DNA from 4 places in the Streptomyces sp. NPDC093598 genome. Region 4 is predicted to be linked to each of the others. Evidence: riboswitches for the same ligand, from Rfam matches in the RefSeq annotation. Region 4 holds a riboswitch; each other region holds the start of a gene.
What was found. A riboswitch is a leader RNA that binds a small molecule or an ion and turns the genes downstream of it on or off. The one in region 4 is predicted to bind cyclic di-AMP.

Region 1 (3,202 bases), 180 kb from region 4:
TATGACACGGAAGGGCGGCTTCTCCCCCGACCCGTAGGGGTCGTACGGGAAAGACGTGCTAACCGGCCCGGTGCACGACCGCGTCGCACAGCTCCAGGAGCGCCGTCTTCGCGGTGCACTCCCGCAGGGGTGCCAGCGCCGAGCGGGCGTCCTGCGCGTAGCGGACGGTGTCCCGCCTGGCCTGCTCCAGCGCCGGGTGGGCCCGCAGCAGGCGCAGGGCCTCGGCGTGCCGTTCGTCGTCGGTGAGGTCGGAGTCCAGCAGCTCGCACAGGGCGATGTCCTCGGCGAGCCCGAGCCGGGCCGCCCGCTCGCGCAGCCGCAGCACCGGCAGCGTGGGGATGCCCTCGCGCAGGTCGGTGCCGGGGGTCTTGCCGGACTCGTGGGAGTCGGAGGCGATGTCCAGGACGTCGTCCGCGAGCTGGAAGGCGACGCCGAGCCGCTCGCCGTACTGGGTGAGGACGTCCACCACCGTCTCGTCGGCGCCGGACATCATCGCGCCGAACCGGCACGACACCGCGACCAGCGAGCCGGTCTTGCCGCCCAGCACGTCCAGGTAGTGCTCGACGGGGTCCCGGCCGTCCTGCGGTCCGGCCGTCTCCAGGATCTGGCCGGTCACCAGGCGCTCGAACGCCTCGGCCTGTACCCGCACGGCCTCCGGACCGAGGTCGGCCAGGATGTGGGAGGCACGGGCGAAGAGGAAGTCGCCGGTGAGGACCGCGACGGAGTTGCCCCAGCGGGTGTTCGCGCTCGCGACCCCGCGGCGCACGGCGGCCTCGTCCATGACGTCGTCGTGGTACAGCGTGGCGAGGTGGGTCAGCTCCACGACGACGGCCGACGGCACGATCCCGGGTGCGTGCCGGTCACCGAACTGGGCGGAGAGCATCACGAGCAGCGGCCGGAACCGCTTGCCGCCGGCCCGCACCAGATGCTGGGCGGCCTCCGTGATGAAGGGCACCTCACTCTTGGTGGCCTCGAGCAAGCCTTCCTCGACAGCCGCCAGTCCGGCATGGACATCGGCTTCCAGAGCCTGGTCCCGCACGCTCAGCCCGAACGGCCCGACGTCGGTCACGAGGGGTCTCCTGTCTGCTGTGTCTGCCGGTGATTACGCGGATTGTCGATAGGTCGCTGCCCTCACTCGAGTCAGCGTATCCGGTCACGTTTCGATCACTGCCAGCGCCCACGGTTACAGGCCGGGCGGTATGCGATCACGACCGCTATGTTTTCGATCAACCCATAAGAACAGATATTTATCGACTTACCCAAGGGTAGCGAACTATGCACGATTTGCCGCGTTGATTAAGCGAATCCCTTTTGGTGGAAATTGCCCTAGGGACTCGTGATCAGTGAGTTGAATCACTTCCTCCCCTTTTCCGTCCCACCACGGCACCGGCCCGTACCCCCTTCCCCACAAAGCCAGTTGAGCCTTGGCTCCCGCAAAGGATCAAGCGGCTCAAACACCCCCGACCAAGGTCAACCGCGCGATATGTGACTGAGCTGCTTGTTCCCGACATGTGCTCTCGCATACGTTCCCGGCCTGTCCGGCGGACGCCTAATCCTGCCGCCGCCCGGACTCCCCACAGGAACCGACTCACTCACGCGTGGCAGGAGCGGGGGACCCAGGTAAGTCGCCGGTCCGCACAGCGGCACGGCTCGGGGTGAAGCCGCGTACGGCACACAGTGCCGTACGCGGCCGGGCACCTCCCGGCCCGAACCCGACAGCTCACCTCGCAGGCGCCGGAGAGGAATATCGCCATGGCCGGACGAGGCAAGCACCGTCGCCCCAGAACCAACCCGCTGACCCGAGGCATCATCGCCGCCGGTACCGGCGGAGCAGCACTCACCCTGCCGCTCCTCGGCGCCACGCACGCGAGCGCCGCCGAGCCCCAGAGCGCACCCGCCGCCGCACAGTCCGTGCCGCAGGCGGCCCAGCCCGCCAAGTCCCTCATGTACACCGTGATCAAGGGCGACTCGCTCGCCCGCATCGCGGACAAGTACGACGTCTCGGGCGGCTGGAAGCAGCTCTACAAGGACAACCGCGCCGCCGTCGGCGACGACCCGAAGCTGATCCACCCGGGTCTGAAGCTGACGGTGAAGACCACCAAGACGGACGCCGCGAAGAAGACGGCGACCAAGTCGTCCGCCCCCGCCAAGCCGGCCGCCAAGCCCGCCGGCGGTGTCGCCCAGGCCACCCAGGCGTCCGCGAAGACCTACGCGAACAACCTCGACGGGTGGATCCGCGAGGCGCTGGACATCATGGCGCAGAAGGGGATCCCCGGGTCCTACGACGGCATCTACCGCAACATCATGCGCGAGTCGTCCGGCAACCCGCTGGCGATCAACAACTGGGACTCCAACGCCGCCAAGGGCACCCCGTCCAAGGGCCTGCTCCAGACCATCGACCCGACCTTCCAGGCCTACCACGTGGACGGCACGTCGTGGGACCCGTACGACCCGGTCGCCAACATCACAGCGGCCTGCAACTACGCGGCCGACCGCTACGGCTCGATCGACAACGTCAACGGCCCGTACTGAGCCGACCCGCCCAGCAGTCGCTCGAGGACGACGGCGATGCCGTCGTCCTCGTTCGACAGGGTCACCTCGTCGGCCACGGCCTTGAGTTCGGGATGGGCGTTGGCCATCGCGACGCCGTGGCCGGCCCAGTCGAACATCGGGATGTCGTTGGGCATGTCGCCGAAGGCGATGGTGTCCGCCGACCGCAGCCCCAGATGCTCGGCCGCCAGCGCCAGGCCCGTCGCCTTGGTGATCCCGCACGGCTGGAGCTCGACCGTGCCGGGCCCCGACATCGTCACCGTCGCCAGTGAGCCGACCACCGAGCGGGCCGTCGCCGCCAACTCGTCGTCCGACAGGTGGGGATGGCGCAGCAGCACCTTGCTGATGGGCTCGTCCCACAGTTCGTCGCGCCGGTCGACCCGTACCGCGGGCAGGGTCGGGTGCGGCATGAGATAGCCGGGCTCGATCAGCGTGAGCCCGTCGACCCCGTCCTGGTCGACCGCCGCGTACACCTGCCCCACCTCGGCCTCGATCTTGCCGAGGGCGGTCTCGGCCAGTTCCCGGTCCAGGGTGATGGACCACAGCAGCCGGTCCGCGCCGGCGTCGTACACCTGCGCGCCCTGCCCGCACACCGCGAGCCCCGTGCATGCGAGGTCGTCCAGGAGCGGCCGCACTCTCGGCGCCGGCCGGC
Region 2 (3,202 bases), on a different contig from region 4:
GGCGGCTTCGGCGGGGCGAGCCGCGCCTGGCACGCCTACCAGCGGACGTACGTGATCCCGGACGCCGGCCAGGACCGGCCGGTGCTGTTCAACTCCTGGGAGGCCACCGAGTTCGACATCTCCGAGGAGCAGCAGCGGGCGCTCGCCGAACGGGCCGCGGCCATGGGCGTCGAGCTGTTCGTGGTCGACGACGGCTGGTTCGGGGCGCGCACCAGCGACCGGGCCGGGCTCGGCGACTGGACCCCCAACCCCGACCGCTTCCCGGGCGGGCTGAAGCCGCTCGCCGACCACGTGCACGGCCTCGGCATGCGGTTCGGGATCTGGGTCGAGCCGGAGATGGTCAACCCGGACAGCGATCTGTACCGCGCGCACCCGGACTGGGTGCAGTACCAAACGGGACGAAAGCGAACGGAGTTCCGCAATCAGCTCGTACTCAACCTGGCCCGCGCGGACGTCCGGGAGTACCTGTGGGAGCAGCTCGACGGGCTCCTCTCCAGTGCGCCGATCGACTACGTCAAGTGGGACTTCAACCGCTGCTTCACCGACGCCGGCTGGCCGGACGACCCCTATCCGCAGCGGCTGTGGGTCGACCACGTGCGCGGCCTGTACGCCCTGCTGGACCGGCTGCGGGCCGCCCATCCGGGCGTGGCCTTCGAGTCCTGCTCGGGTGGCGGCGGCCGGATCGACCTCGGCGTGCTGAGCCGCACGGACCAGGTGTGGACCTCCGACAACACCGACCCCCTCGACCGGCTCGCCATCCAGCACGGCTTCAGCCAGATCCATCCGGCCCGGGTCATGGCCGCCTGGGTCACCGACAGCCCGAACGCCATGCTCAACCACCGGGCCAGTTCGCTGCGGTTCCGGTTCCTCAGCGCCATGGCCGGGGTGCTCGGAGTCGGCGGTGACCTCACACGGTGGACGGCGGAGGAGCTCGCCGAGGCGGCGGAGTGGGTCGGGCTCTACAAGGAGATCCGGCCCGTGGTGCAGCGGGGCGACCTGTACCGGCTACGGCCCCCGGAGGGTGGACTGAGCGCCGTGCAGTACGTCCTCGGCGACGAGACCGTCGTCCTCGCCTGGCTCCAGGCGCAGCGCTACGGCGAGCCCGTGCCGGCGCTCCGACTGCGCGGCCTCGATCCGACAGCGGCGTACGAATGCCTCGAAACGGGCGAAGTGCACCGAGGTGCCGTACTGCTCCATCACGGACTGCGGGTCGGTCTGCGCGGGGATCTGGACGCCGTCGTCGTCCGCCTTAAGCGGAAGTAGTCCTTTCTGTCCGAATAAGGCGCTTCGGTCGGTAAGAGGTAACGTGCCCCGATCGTAAAGGAAATGAGGTCGGGGTGCGTGACCATCGTCATATTCGTGACGATGTGTTGTCGCCATGTTCACGTAATTCGGGCGTAATTCAGGGCCATTGAGGAATGAGAGAGATCGGTAATCCACGCTCGGTGACGGCGAATGTGCCGACGCGTCAAGAAAAACACCGTCACGGGCAACCGCAAGCTTGTCCCGTTGCGTCTTGGTCGCTTACGTTCCACACCAATCCGGACGGACGCCTAATCCTGCCGCCGCCCGGAGTCCGCACACACTGACCCGACGTACGGCAGGAGCGGGGGACCCACAGGTAAGACGCCTGTTCCGGTTCCCGGAACGGCTTGGGGTTAAGCCGCGCCTCGGCGCGACCGGGCATCTCCAGCCCGCACCCGACAGCTCACCTCGCAGGCGACGGAGAGGAATTCGCCATGCCCGCGAAGGGTAAGCACCGCCGCCCCAAGACCCAGCGTTTCACCCGCTCCATCGCCGTCGCCGGAACCGGCGGGGCCGCCCTCGCCCTGCCGCTCATGGGTGCGGCCGGCGCCCACGCCGCCACCCCGCAGTCGGCTCCGGAAAAGGCCGTCCAGTCCGCTCCGGCCGCCGAGAAGAAGGCTCCGGAAAACGCCACCGGCGCCCGCACGTACACCGTGAAGGCCGGCGACTACCTCGCGAAGATAGCCGACGACCAGAATGTCAGCGGCGGCTGGAAGAAGCTCTACGCGGACAACCGCGACGCCGTCGGCTCCGACCCGTCGTTGATCCACCCGGGCCTGAAGCTGTCGATCGGCAAGAAGGCGGCGAGCGCTCCGAAGTCCTCGGCCCCGTCGGCGCCGAAGTCCTCCGCCCCGAAGTCCTCGGCCTCGAAGCCGTCCGCCGCCGAGTCGGCCCCGAAGGCGGAGACCGCCGCGAAGCCGGCCGCCGCCGAGCCCGCCGCCGAGAGCAACTCCAGTGGCTACACCCTCCCGGTGGCCGGTGCCACCGTCGGCACCCCGTACCACATGTCCGGCAGCATGTGGTCCAGCGGCTACCACACCGGTGTCGACTTCGTCGTCCCGACCGGCACCTCCCTCAAGGCCGTCGGCGCGGGCACGGTCGTCTCCGCCGGCTGGGGCGGCGCCTACGGCAACCAGGTCGTCATCAAGCTCGCCGACGGCTACTACGCCCAGTACGCCCACCTGTCCCAGCTCTCCGTCTCGGCCGGCCAGACCGTGACCGCCGGGCAGCAGGTCGGCTTGTCGGGCGCGACCGGCAACGTGACCGGACCGCACCTGCACTTCGAGATCCGCACCACGCCGGACTACGGCTCGGACGTGGACCCGGTCGCCTTCCTGCGCTCGCACGGCGTCTCCGTCGGCTGACCGACCGCACGACCACCTGCCTGACACGCGACCGAAGGCCGGACCCCGATCCCCGGGTCCGGCCTTCGGTGTGTGCGCTGCTGATCACCCCGAGGGGGCGTCAAGGGATCGACAGCCGACGGCAGTTGGGACACAGTGATCCCGTCCGGAGTGCAAGCGCTTTCCAGAGCCTTCCCGGCGGATCCCGAGGAGCTGTGTCCCGTGCCGACCACCCGCAGAGCGTTCGGAGCCCTGACCGCAGGAGCCGCCCTGGCGGCCCTCGCCCCGACGGCCATCGCGCACGCCGTGCCCCGCCACCGCCGCCTCGTCGCCCGCGACGACTTCTGCCACGGCCTCGGGCAGTGGGCGACCGAGCTCCAGGACGGCGGCACCGTCACCGCCTCCCGCGGCACCCTGGAGATCGATGTGCCGAGCGGCGCGACCGTGTGGTTCAGGCAGCGGCTCGAAGGGCCTTATGTGCTCGAATACACCGCGACCCCGGTCTCCGAGGGCGGGGTCAACGACCGGGTCTCCGACCTCAACAACTTCTGGAA
Region 3 (3,202 bases), on a different contig from region 4:
CGTCCGCGCGGAGGCGATCGGCGCCGCCACGGTCGGCCGGGCGGCGAGCCAGGCCAGAGCCACCGTGGCCACGGGCACGCCGTGCCCCCCGGCGATCTCGTCGAGGGCGGCGAGCACCCGCCGTCCCCGCTCGGTCTCCAGGTGCTTGGCGGCACCGCCCGCCCGCGCGCTTTCGACGGTCGTACCGGGTCGGTACTTGCCCGTGAGAAAGCCGGACGCGAGCGCGTAGTACGGAACGGCCGCGAGGCCGCTCCGCTCGGCCAGATCCTGGAGCTCGCCCTCGTAGGTGTCGCGGGAGACCAGGTTGTACTGGGGCTGGAGGGCGACGTACCGGGCGAGTCCCTCGCGGTCGGAGAACTCCAGGGACGCCCGCAGCCGCTCGGCGGAGATGTTGGAGGCGGCGATGTGCCGCACCTTGCCGGCCTTCACGAGGGTGTCGAGCGCGCCGATGATCTCCTCGACGGGTACGTCGGGCTGGTCGAAGTGCGTGTAGTACAGGTCGATGTAGTCGGTGCCGAGGCGCCGCAGGGAGGCGTCGGCGGCGGCCTTGATGTTGGCGGCGGACAGACCCCGGAAGTCGGGGTGCTGGCTGACCTTCGTGGCGATGACGACGTCGGAGCGGTTGCCGCGCGCCTCGAGCCACGTGCCGAGGATGGTCTCGGACTCCCCACCCCGGTTGCCGTCGGCCCACGCCGAGTAGACGTCGGCGGTGTCGACGAAGTTGCCGCCGGCGGCGGTGTAGGCGTCGAGGACGGCGAACGACTGGTCCTCGTCGGCGGTCCAGCCGAAGACGTTGCCGCCGAGGGCGAGCGGGAAGACCTCGAGGTCGGAGGAGCCTAGCTTGCGCAGAGAAGTCATGCTCCGCGTCAACGCGCGTACCTGAACGCCTCATTCCGCAACGGACGCAAAGATCCCGCAAACACCGCACCGGAAAACCGGCGGCCCTGACGTCGGGGGGTCGTCGTCAGGGCCGCCGGTGCTGCAACGGGTGTCTTCCGCTTACGGGTTCAGCCCCTTGCCCCGCAGCCACGCCATCGGGTCGATGCCGCTCGCGGAGCCGCCGGAGTGGACCTCCAGGTGGAGGTGCGCCCCGGTGACGTTGCCGGTGGCGCCCACACGGCCGATGACGTCGCCCGTGCTGACCTTCTGGCCGACGCTGACGCCGATGGAGGACTGGTGCGCGTACCAGATCTCGGTGCCGTCATCGAGGGTGAGGACCGTCTTGTAGCCGTACGAGCCGTTCCAGCCCGCCTCGGTGATGGTGCCGCTGTGCACGGCCTTGATCGGCGTGCCCGTGGGGGCGGCGAAGTCCAGTCCGGTGTGGTAACCGGAGGACCAGTAGGCGCCGGCCTGGCCGAAGCTGGAGGTGATGGTGTACGAGGAGGTCGGCAGCGTGAACTGCTTGGCGAGAGCGGCGAGCCGCTCGGCCTCGGCCTTCTTCCTGGCCTCCGCCTCCGCCTTCTTCTTGGCTTCGGCGGCCTTGGCCTTGGCTTCCTTCTCCGCCTTGGCGACGGCTTCCGCGGCTGCCTTCTCGGCGGCGGCCGCGGCGTCCTGGGCGGCCTTGGTCTCGATCTGGTCCTGCTGGTGCTCGACCTGCGCCATGATCCGGGCGCGCAGCGCCTCGCCGGCGCCGGCGTCGGAGGTGGCCTGTTCGGTGTCCGCCGTGGCGGAGCCGAGGCTGCTGAGCGGGGTGGCGGAACCTTCGGGGGTGTCGTCGTCCGAGATGAGGGAACCCACCGAGGGCAGGTCCGGCACGGAGATGGACACCGGAGGCTTGCCGGTCTGGGCACTGGCCATGCCGCCGGCGCCCACGGCGGCTATGACGCCGACGCCCAGGACGGTGGAGCTGCGGGCGAGGCCTCCGCCGCGCTGCTTGGTGACGCGATGCCGGCCACGGACGGGACGGATGGACTCCTCGGTGGGGTTCCACTCCTGGAACGGGCCCTCGTCGGTGCGCTGACCGCCGTAGCCGAAGGTGTCGGTGTCGCGCTTCGGCGCGAACGGGGCCGCGGGGGCAGGCCGGTTGGACGCCACGTGGGCGTGCTCCTTTCCTTCCTTCTCGCCTACCGGGTTAGCTGACGGGTTCGGAGCAGGAAGGTCTCCTACGCGCGTATACCTGCCGTGCTTCCACGGCGGTATCCGCCCGATTCACCCCAAGTGGTGGTTCCCCGGTTCCCTTGCGGGATTCGGCGCGTGCGCACGGAGCCGCCTTCTGTGACGGCTGGGACGACCGCGCTGCGTTATCGAACGTTAATAGACGCGCGAGGGGTATTCCAGCGATTCCACTTGATCATTAACCTTTTTCACGCGGACTTACCTGCCATGACCGGCTTAAATCGGGCGAGTTGACCGCTTCGCAAGTGACTGACGAGTTTTGACGATGCGTCAGTTGTGCTGCGGAACGGGGTGATTCGCTCACCGACGGTAATGGATACCGGGGAATGCACCGAGGGCCGGAATCCTTTTGGATTCCGGCCCTCGGCCTTCAGTAGCGGGGACAGGATTTGAACCTGCGACCTCTGGGTTATGAGCCCAGCGAGCTACCGAGCTGCTCCACCCCGCGTCGTTGTGACACCAGTGTACGCCATCCGCGGGACACCTCGCGCACACCCACCGCTCGCCCGCTCCGGGTCACCTCAGCAGGTGGCGGTTCGGGGCCTTGGCCCGCTCCTCGTGCTCCGGGAGGACGAGGACGTCCACGCCCGCGGCCGCGAGGAGGCCGCTGCCGTCGGCGTCCGTCACGAAGGTGTCCGGCTCGCGCCAGGCCGTGACGACCCGTCGTACGCCCGCGTCGAGGATCAGCCGGGCGCAGGGCGCGGGGCGGGAGGCACGTCGGGCGCAGGGCTCCAGGCTGCTGTACACCGTCGCGCCGGCGAGCCTCGGATCGGCCGGGTCGATCTTGGCCAGGGCCGCCTCCTCGGCGTGCACGACCGGATCACCGGCCTCGCGGGAGTGGCCGCGGGCCAGTTCCGTGCCGTCGGCGGCGACCACCACCGCGCCCACGCTGAACGCCGTGTCCGACGGCGGGCAGCGGTCGGCCAGTTCGCAGGCGCGGGCCAGCCAGTGGTGGTCGGCGGCGGTGGGCAGGGCGCCGGTGCCCGGGGCGGTCGGCTCGTAGCGCATCAGGACGACGTCCTCGATCCGCTGCGACTCCAGCAGCCGGAGGCGGCCGCCCTGGTAGCCGCCGGGGCCGAAGAGCCGG
Region 4 (3,202 bases):
TTCGAAGACACGGGACTGGGCGTTGGTGCGGTAGAAGACGGCGACGTCGCCGGCCTTGGCCTCGCCCGCGTCCGTGAGGCGGTCTATCTCGTCGGCGACGAACTGCGCCTCGTCGTGCTCGGTGTCGGCGACGTACCCGGTGATCCGGGCACCGGTGCCCGCGTTGGTCCACAGGTTCTTGGGGCGGCGGGACTCGTTGCGCTCGATGACGGCGTTGGCCGCGCTGAGGATGGTCTGAGTGGAGCGGTAGTTCTGCTCGAGCAGGATCGTCGTCGCGTCCGGGTAGTCCTCCTCGAACTGGAGGATGTTGCGGATCGTCGCGCCGCGGAAGGCGTAGATCGACTGGTCGGCGTCACCCACCACGCACAGTTCGGCGGGCGGGATGTCGTCCGGGCCGGGTGGTACGTCGACGGGGTGCTCGGAGGTGCCGACGAGTTCCCGGACGAGGGCGTACTGGGCGTGGTTGGTGTCCTGGTACTCGTCGACCAGAACGTGCCGGAAGCGGCGGCGGTAGTGCTCGGCGACGTCCGGGAAGGCCCGCAGCAGATTGACCGTCGTCATGATCAGGTCGTCGAAGTCGAGGGCGTTCGCCTCGCGCAGCCGTGACTGGTACATGGCGTAGGCCTGGGCGAGGGTCTTCTCGAAACCGTCGGTGGCCTGGGCGGCGAAGTCCTCCTCGTCGATCAGCTCGTTCTTCAGGTTGCTGATCTTGGCGCTGAAGGACTTCGGCGGGAAGCGCTTGGGGTCGAGGTCCAGGTCGCGGCAGACCAGGGCCATCAGGCGCTTGGAGTCGGCGGCGTCGTAGATCGAGAAGGAGGAGGTGAAGCCGAGCTTCTTGCTCTCCCGCCTCAGGATGCGCACGCACGCGCTGTGGAACGTCATGACCCACATGGCGTTCGCGCGCGGGCCGACGAGCTGCTCGACGCGCTCCTTCATCTCGCCGGCGGCCTTGTTGGTGAAGGTGATCGCGAGGATCTGGCCCGGGTGCACGTCCCGCTCGGCGAGCAGGTGGGCGATGCGGTGCGTGAGCACACGCGTCTTGCCGGAGCCGGCGCCGGCCACGATGAGCAGCGGGGAGCCGGAGTGGACGACGGCGGCGCGCTGGTTGTCGTTCAGCCCTTTCAGGAGCGTGGCGGTGTCCACCACCGGGCGCGGGGCGCCGTCCCGGTAGTAGGCGTCCCGGTCCGGGGGCACGTCGAACTTCCCGCCGAACAGATCGTCCGGAATCGGCTCCGGTACGTGATCGTCCTCGGGCGGCGGCGGGGGCTCGTCCGCGGGGCCCCGCTGGGCCTGGAGGTTCGCCAGGAAGTTGTCGTCAAAGAGGCTGCTCATCGCTCTCCGAGTCTAGGGCGCCCCACTGACAGCCCGCCGCCGCCCTGAGAACATCGCCGCGCGACCGGGCCCCGTCGGCCGACCGGCGGCGCATTGTCGCCCTCCATGACCGCACAGTCACGGGGTGCTACGCCCCCATCAAAAGGGGACGACTCATGACCAAGCCCCCTCGATCATTCACCCTCCGCAACGCTCATGAGTAAGGTCACGAAAATGTATCGGGCATATCACCCATCAACCTTCACAGGGACCACACGAGTTGGCTACGGTGCGACCAGGCCGCATGACCCCCACCGGCGAACGTCGCCGGGCCGCGCGGCCTCCGCCGAGTCCGGTATGCCGCAGCGGCAGCCGGAGCCGGGGACCCAACCGTGAACCTGGGGTGAATCGGCCCGGCTCCCCGTGCGGAGACGGCCGTAGGGCAACCCTTCCGAACCACCCGCCCGAACCCGACAGCTAACCCGGTAGGCGGAACGTGGAAGGAGTCGCCTCCCTTGGCGTCGCACCGCAAGTCGCGTCCTACGGGTACGCGCGTGGCAGGCATACGGACCCCCGCCCTCGCAACGGCGGCCCTCACGTCCGTGGCCCTGCTGTCCCAGTCGGCCAACGCCGCCCCCGAGGCCGACGGCAAGCCCAGCCTGGAGGAAGTCGAGAAGAAGGTCGACGACCTGTACCGCCGGGCCGAGTCGGCCACCGACAAGTACAACGCGGCCAAGGAGAAGACCGCGAAGCAGCGCAAGCGCGTCGACACCCTCCTCGACGACGTGGCCCAGCGCACCCAGAAGCTCAACGAGGCGCGGGAGGAACTGGGTTCTTTCGCCTCCGCCCAGTACCGCACCGGTGCCGCCGCCCCGGACACGGCGACGTTCCTGCTCGCCGACACCCCGCAGGACTACTTCGACCAGACCCAGCTGATGGATCGGATGACGGGCCGTCAGAAGATCGCGGTCGACGACTACGTCACGCAGCAGTCCGAGACGATGAAGAAGCGTCAGGAGGCCACCGAGAGCCTCGAGACGCTCACCGAGTCGCAGGGCGACCTGAAGACGGCCAAGGCCACCGTCCAGCGGAAGCTCGCCGACGCGCGCGAACTGATGTCGAAGCTCACCGCCGAGGAGAAGGCGCGGCTCGCGGCGATCGAGCAGGAGAAACGGGAGGAGGCCGCCCGCAAGGCCGACGAGCTGGCCCGGCAGCAGGCCGCGCGGCAGCAGGCGCAGGACGAGGCCGCCCAGCGGCAGGAGAGCGGCTCGTCCTCGGGGTCGTCGGGTTCCGGCCCGTCCTCCTCGACGGCCCCGGCCGACTCCTCGTACGCCACCAAGGCCGACAAGGCGCTCGCCTTCGCCCGCGCCCAGATCGGCAAGCCGTACGTGTGGGGCGCCGTCGGACCCGGCTCCTACGACTGCTCCGGCCTCACCCAGGCCGCCTGGAAGGCCGCAGGCGTCACCCTGCCGCGCACGACCTACGCCCAGGTGAACGCCGGCACCACGGTCCCGCTCTCCCAGGCCCAACCCGGTGACCTGGTGTTCTTCTACGACGACGTCACGCACGTCGGGATCTACATCGGCAACGGCATGATGATCCACGCCCCGAAGCCCGGCACGTACGTGCGCGAGGAGTCGGTCTACTACGACGGCGAGTCGGCGATCCACAGCGTGGTGCGGCCGGCCTGAGAGGTCCCGTCACGTTTTTGAGGGGCACGCGCGCGTGCCCCTCTCGCAACGCGCGCGGCGCTCTCTAGCATCGGCGCTATGTCCGGTCCCTCCCCGCTTGTCACCTTGGGTGCGATGTACGCGTTGACGACCGGCACCCTGTCGGTCGGTCTCGACTCGGCGGGGTACGGGGTCCTCTCCCGCATCGTCCTCGTCCCGGC

Region 1: linked by a shared signal. The riboswitch ahead of ACIRDU_RS17780 (transglycosylase SLT domain-containing protein) and the one ahead of ACIRDU_RS16825 (NlpC/P60 family protein) in region 4 are both predicted to bind cyclic di-AMP.
Region 2: linked by a shared signal. The riboswitch ahead of ACIRDU_RS09380 (peptidoglycan DD-metalloendopeptidase family protein) and the one ahead of ACIRDU_RS16825 (NlpC/P60 family protein) in region 4 are both predicted to bind cyclic di-AMP.
Region 3: linked by a shared signal. The riboswitch ahead of ACIRDU_RS11805 (M23 family metallopeptidase) and the one ahead of ACIRDU_RS16825 (NlpC/P60 family protein) in region 4 are both predicted to bind cyclic di-AMP.

Annotation. Positions count from the first base shown of each region.
Region 1 covers NZ_JBIWIV010000004.1:532,631-535,832, forward strand. Annotated here, with positions in the region: gene ACIRDU_RS17775 (polyprenyl synthetase family protein) at 59-1,069, opposite strand; cyclic di-AMP (ydaO/yuaA leader) riboswitch at 1,572-1,747, shown strand; gene ACIRDU_RS17780 (transglycosylase SLT domain-containing protein) at 1,753-2,532, shown strand; gene ACIRDU_RS17785 (HAD family hydrolase) at 2,496-3,202, opposite strand, start outside.
Region 2 covers NZ_JBIWIV010000002.1:748,216-751,417, forward strand. Annotated here, with positions in the region: gene ACIRDU_RS09375 (alpha-galactosidase) at 1-1,263, shown strand, start outside; cyclic di-AMP (ydaO/yuaA leader) riboswitch at 1,574-1,735, shown strand; gene ACIRDU_RS09380 (peptidoglycan DD-metalloendopeptidase family protein) at 1,740-2,669, shown strand; gene ACIRDU_RS09385 (DUF6250 domain-containing protein) at 2,871-3,202, shown strand, end outside.
Region 3 covers NZ_JBIWIV010000003.1:21,027-24,228, forward strand. Annotated here, with positions in the region: gene ACIRDU_RS11800 (aldo/keto reductase) at 1-858, opposite strand, end outside; gene ACIRDU_RS11805 (M23 family metallopeptidase) at 1,000-2,034, opposite strand; cyclic di-AMP (ydaO/yuaA leader) riboswitch at 2,046-2,202, opposite strand; tRNA gene ACIRDU_RS11810 (tRNA-Met) at 2,490-2,563, opposite strand; gene ACIRDU_RS11815 (dihydrofolate reductase family protein) at 2,632-3,202, opposite strand, start outside.
Region 4 covers NZ_JBIWIV010000004.1:348,983-352,184, forward strand. Annotated here, with positions in the region: gene pcrA (DNA helicase PcrA) at 1-1,332, opposite strand, end outside; cyclic di-AMP (ydaO/yuaA leader) riboswitch at 1,646-1,819, shown strand; gene ACIRDU_RS16825 (NlpC/P60 family protein) at 1,827-3,002, shown strand; gene ACIRDU_RS16830 (hypothetical protein) at 3,081-3,202, shown strand, end outside.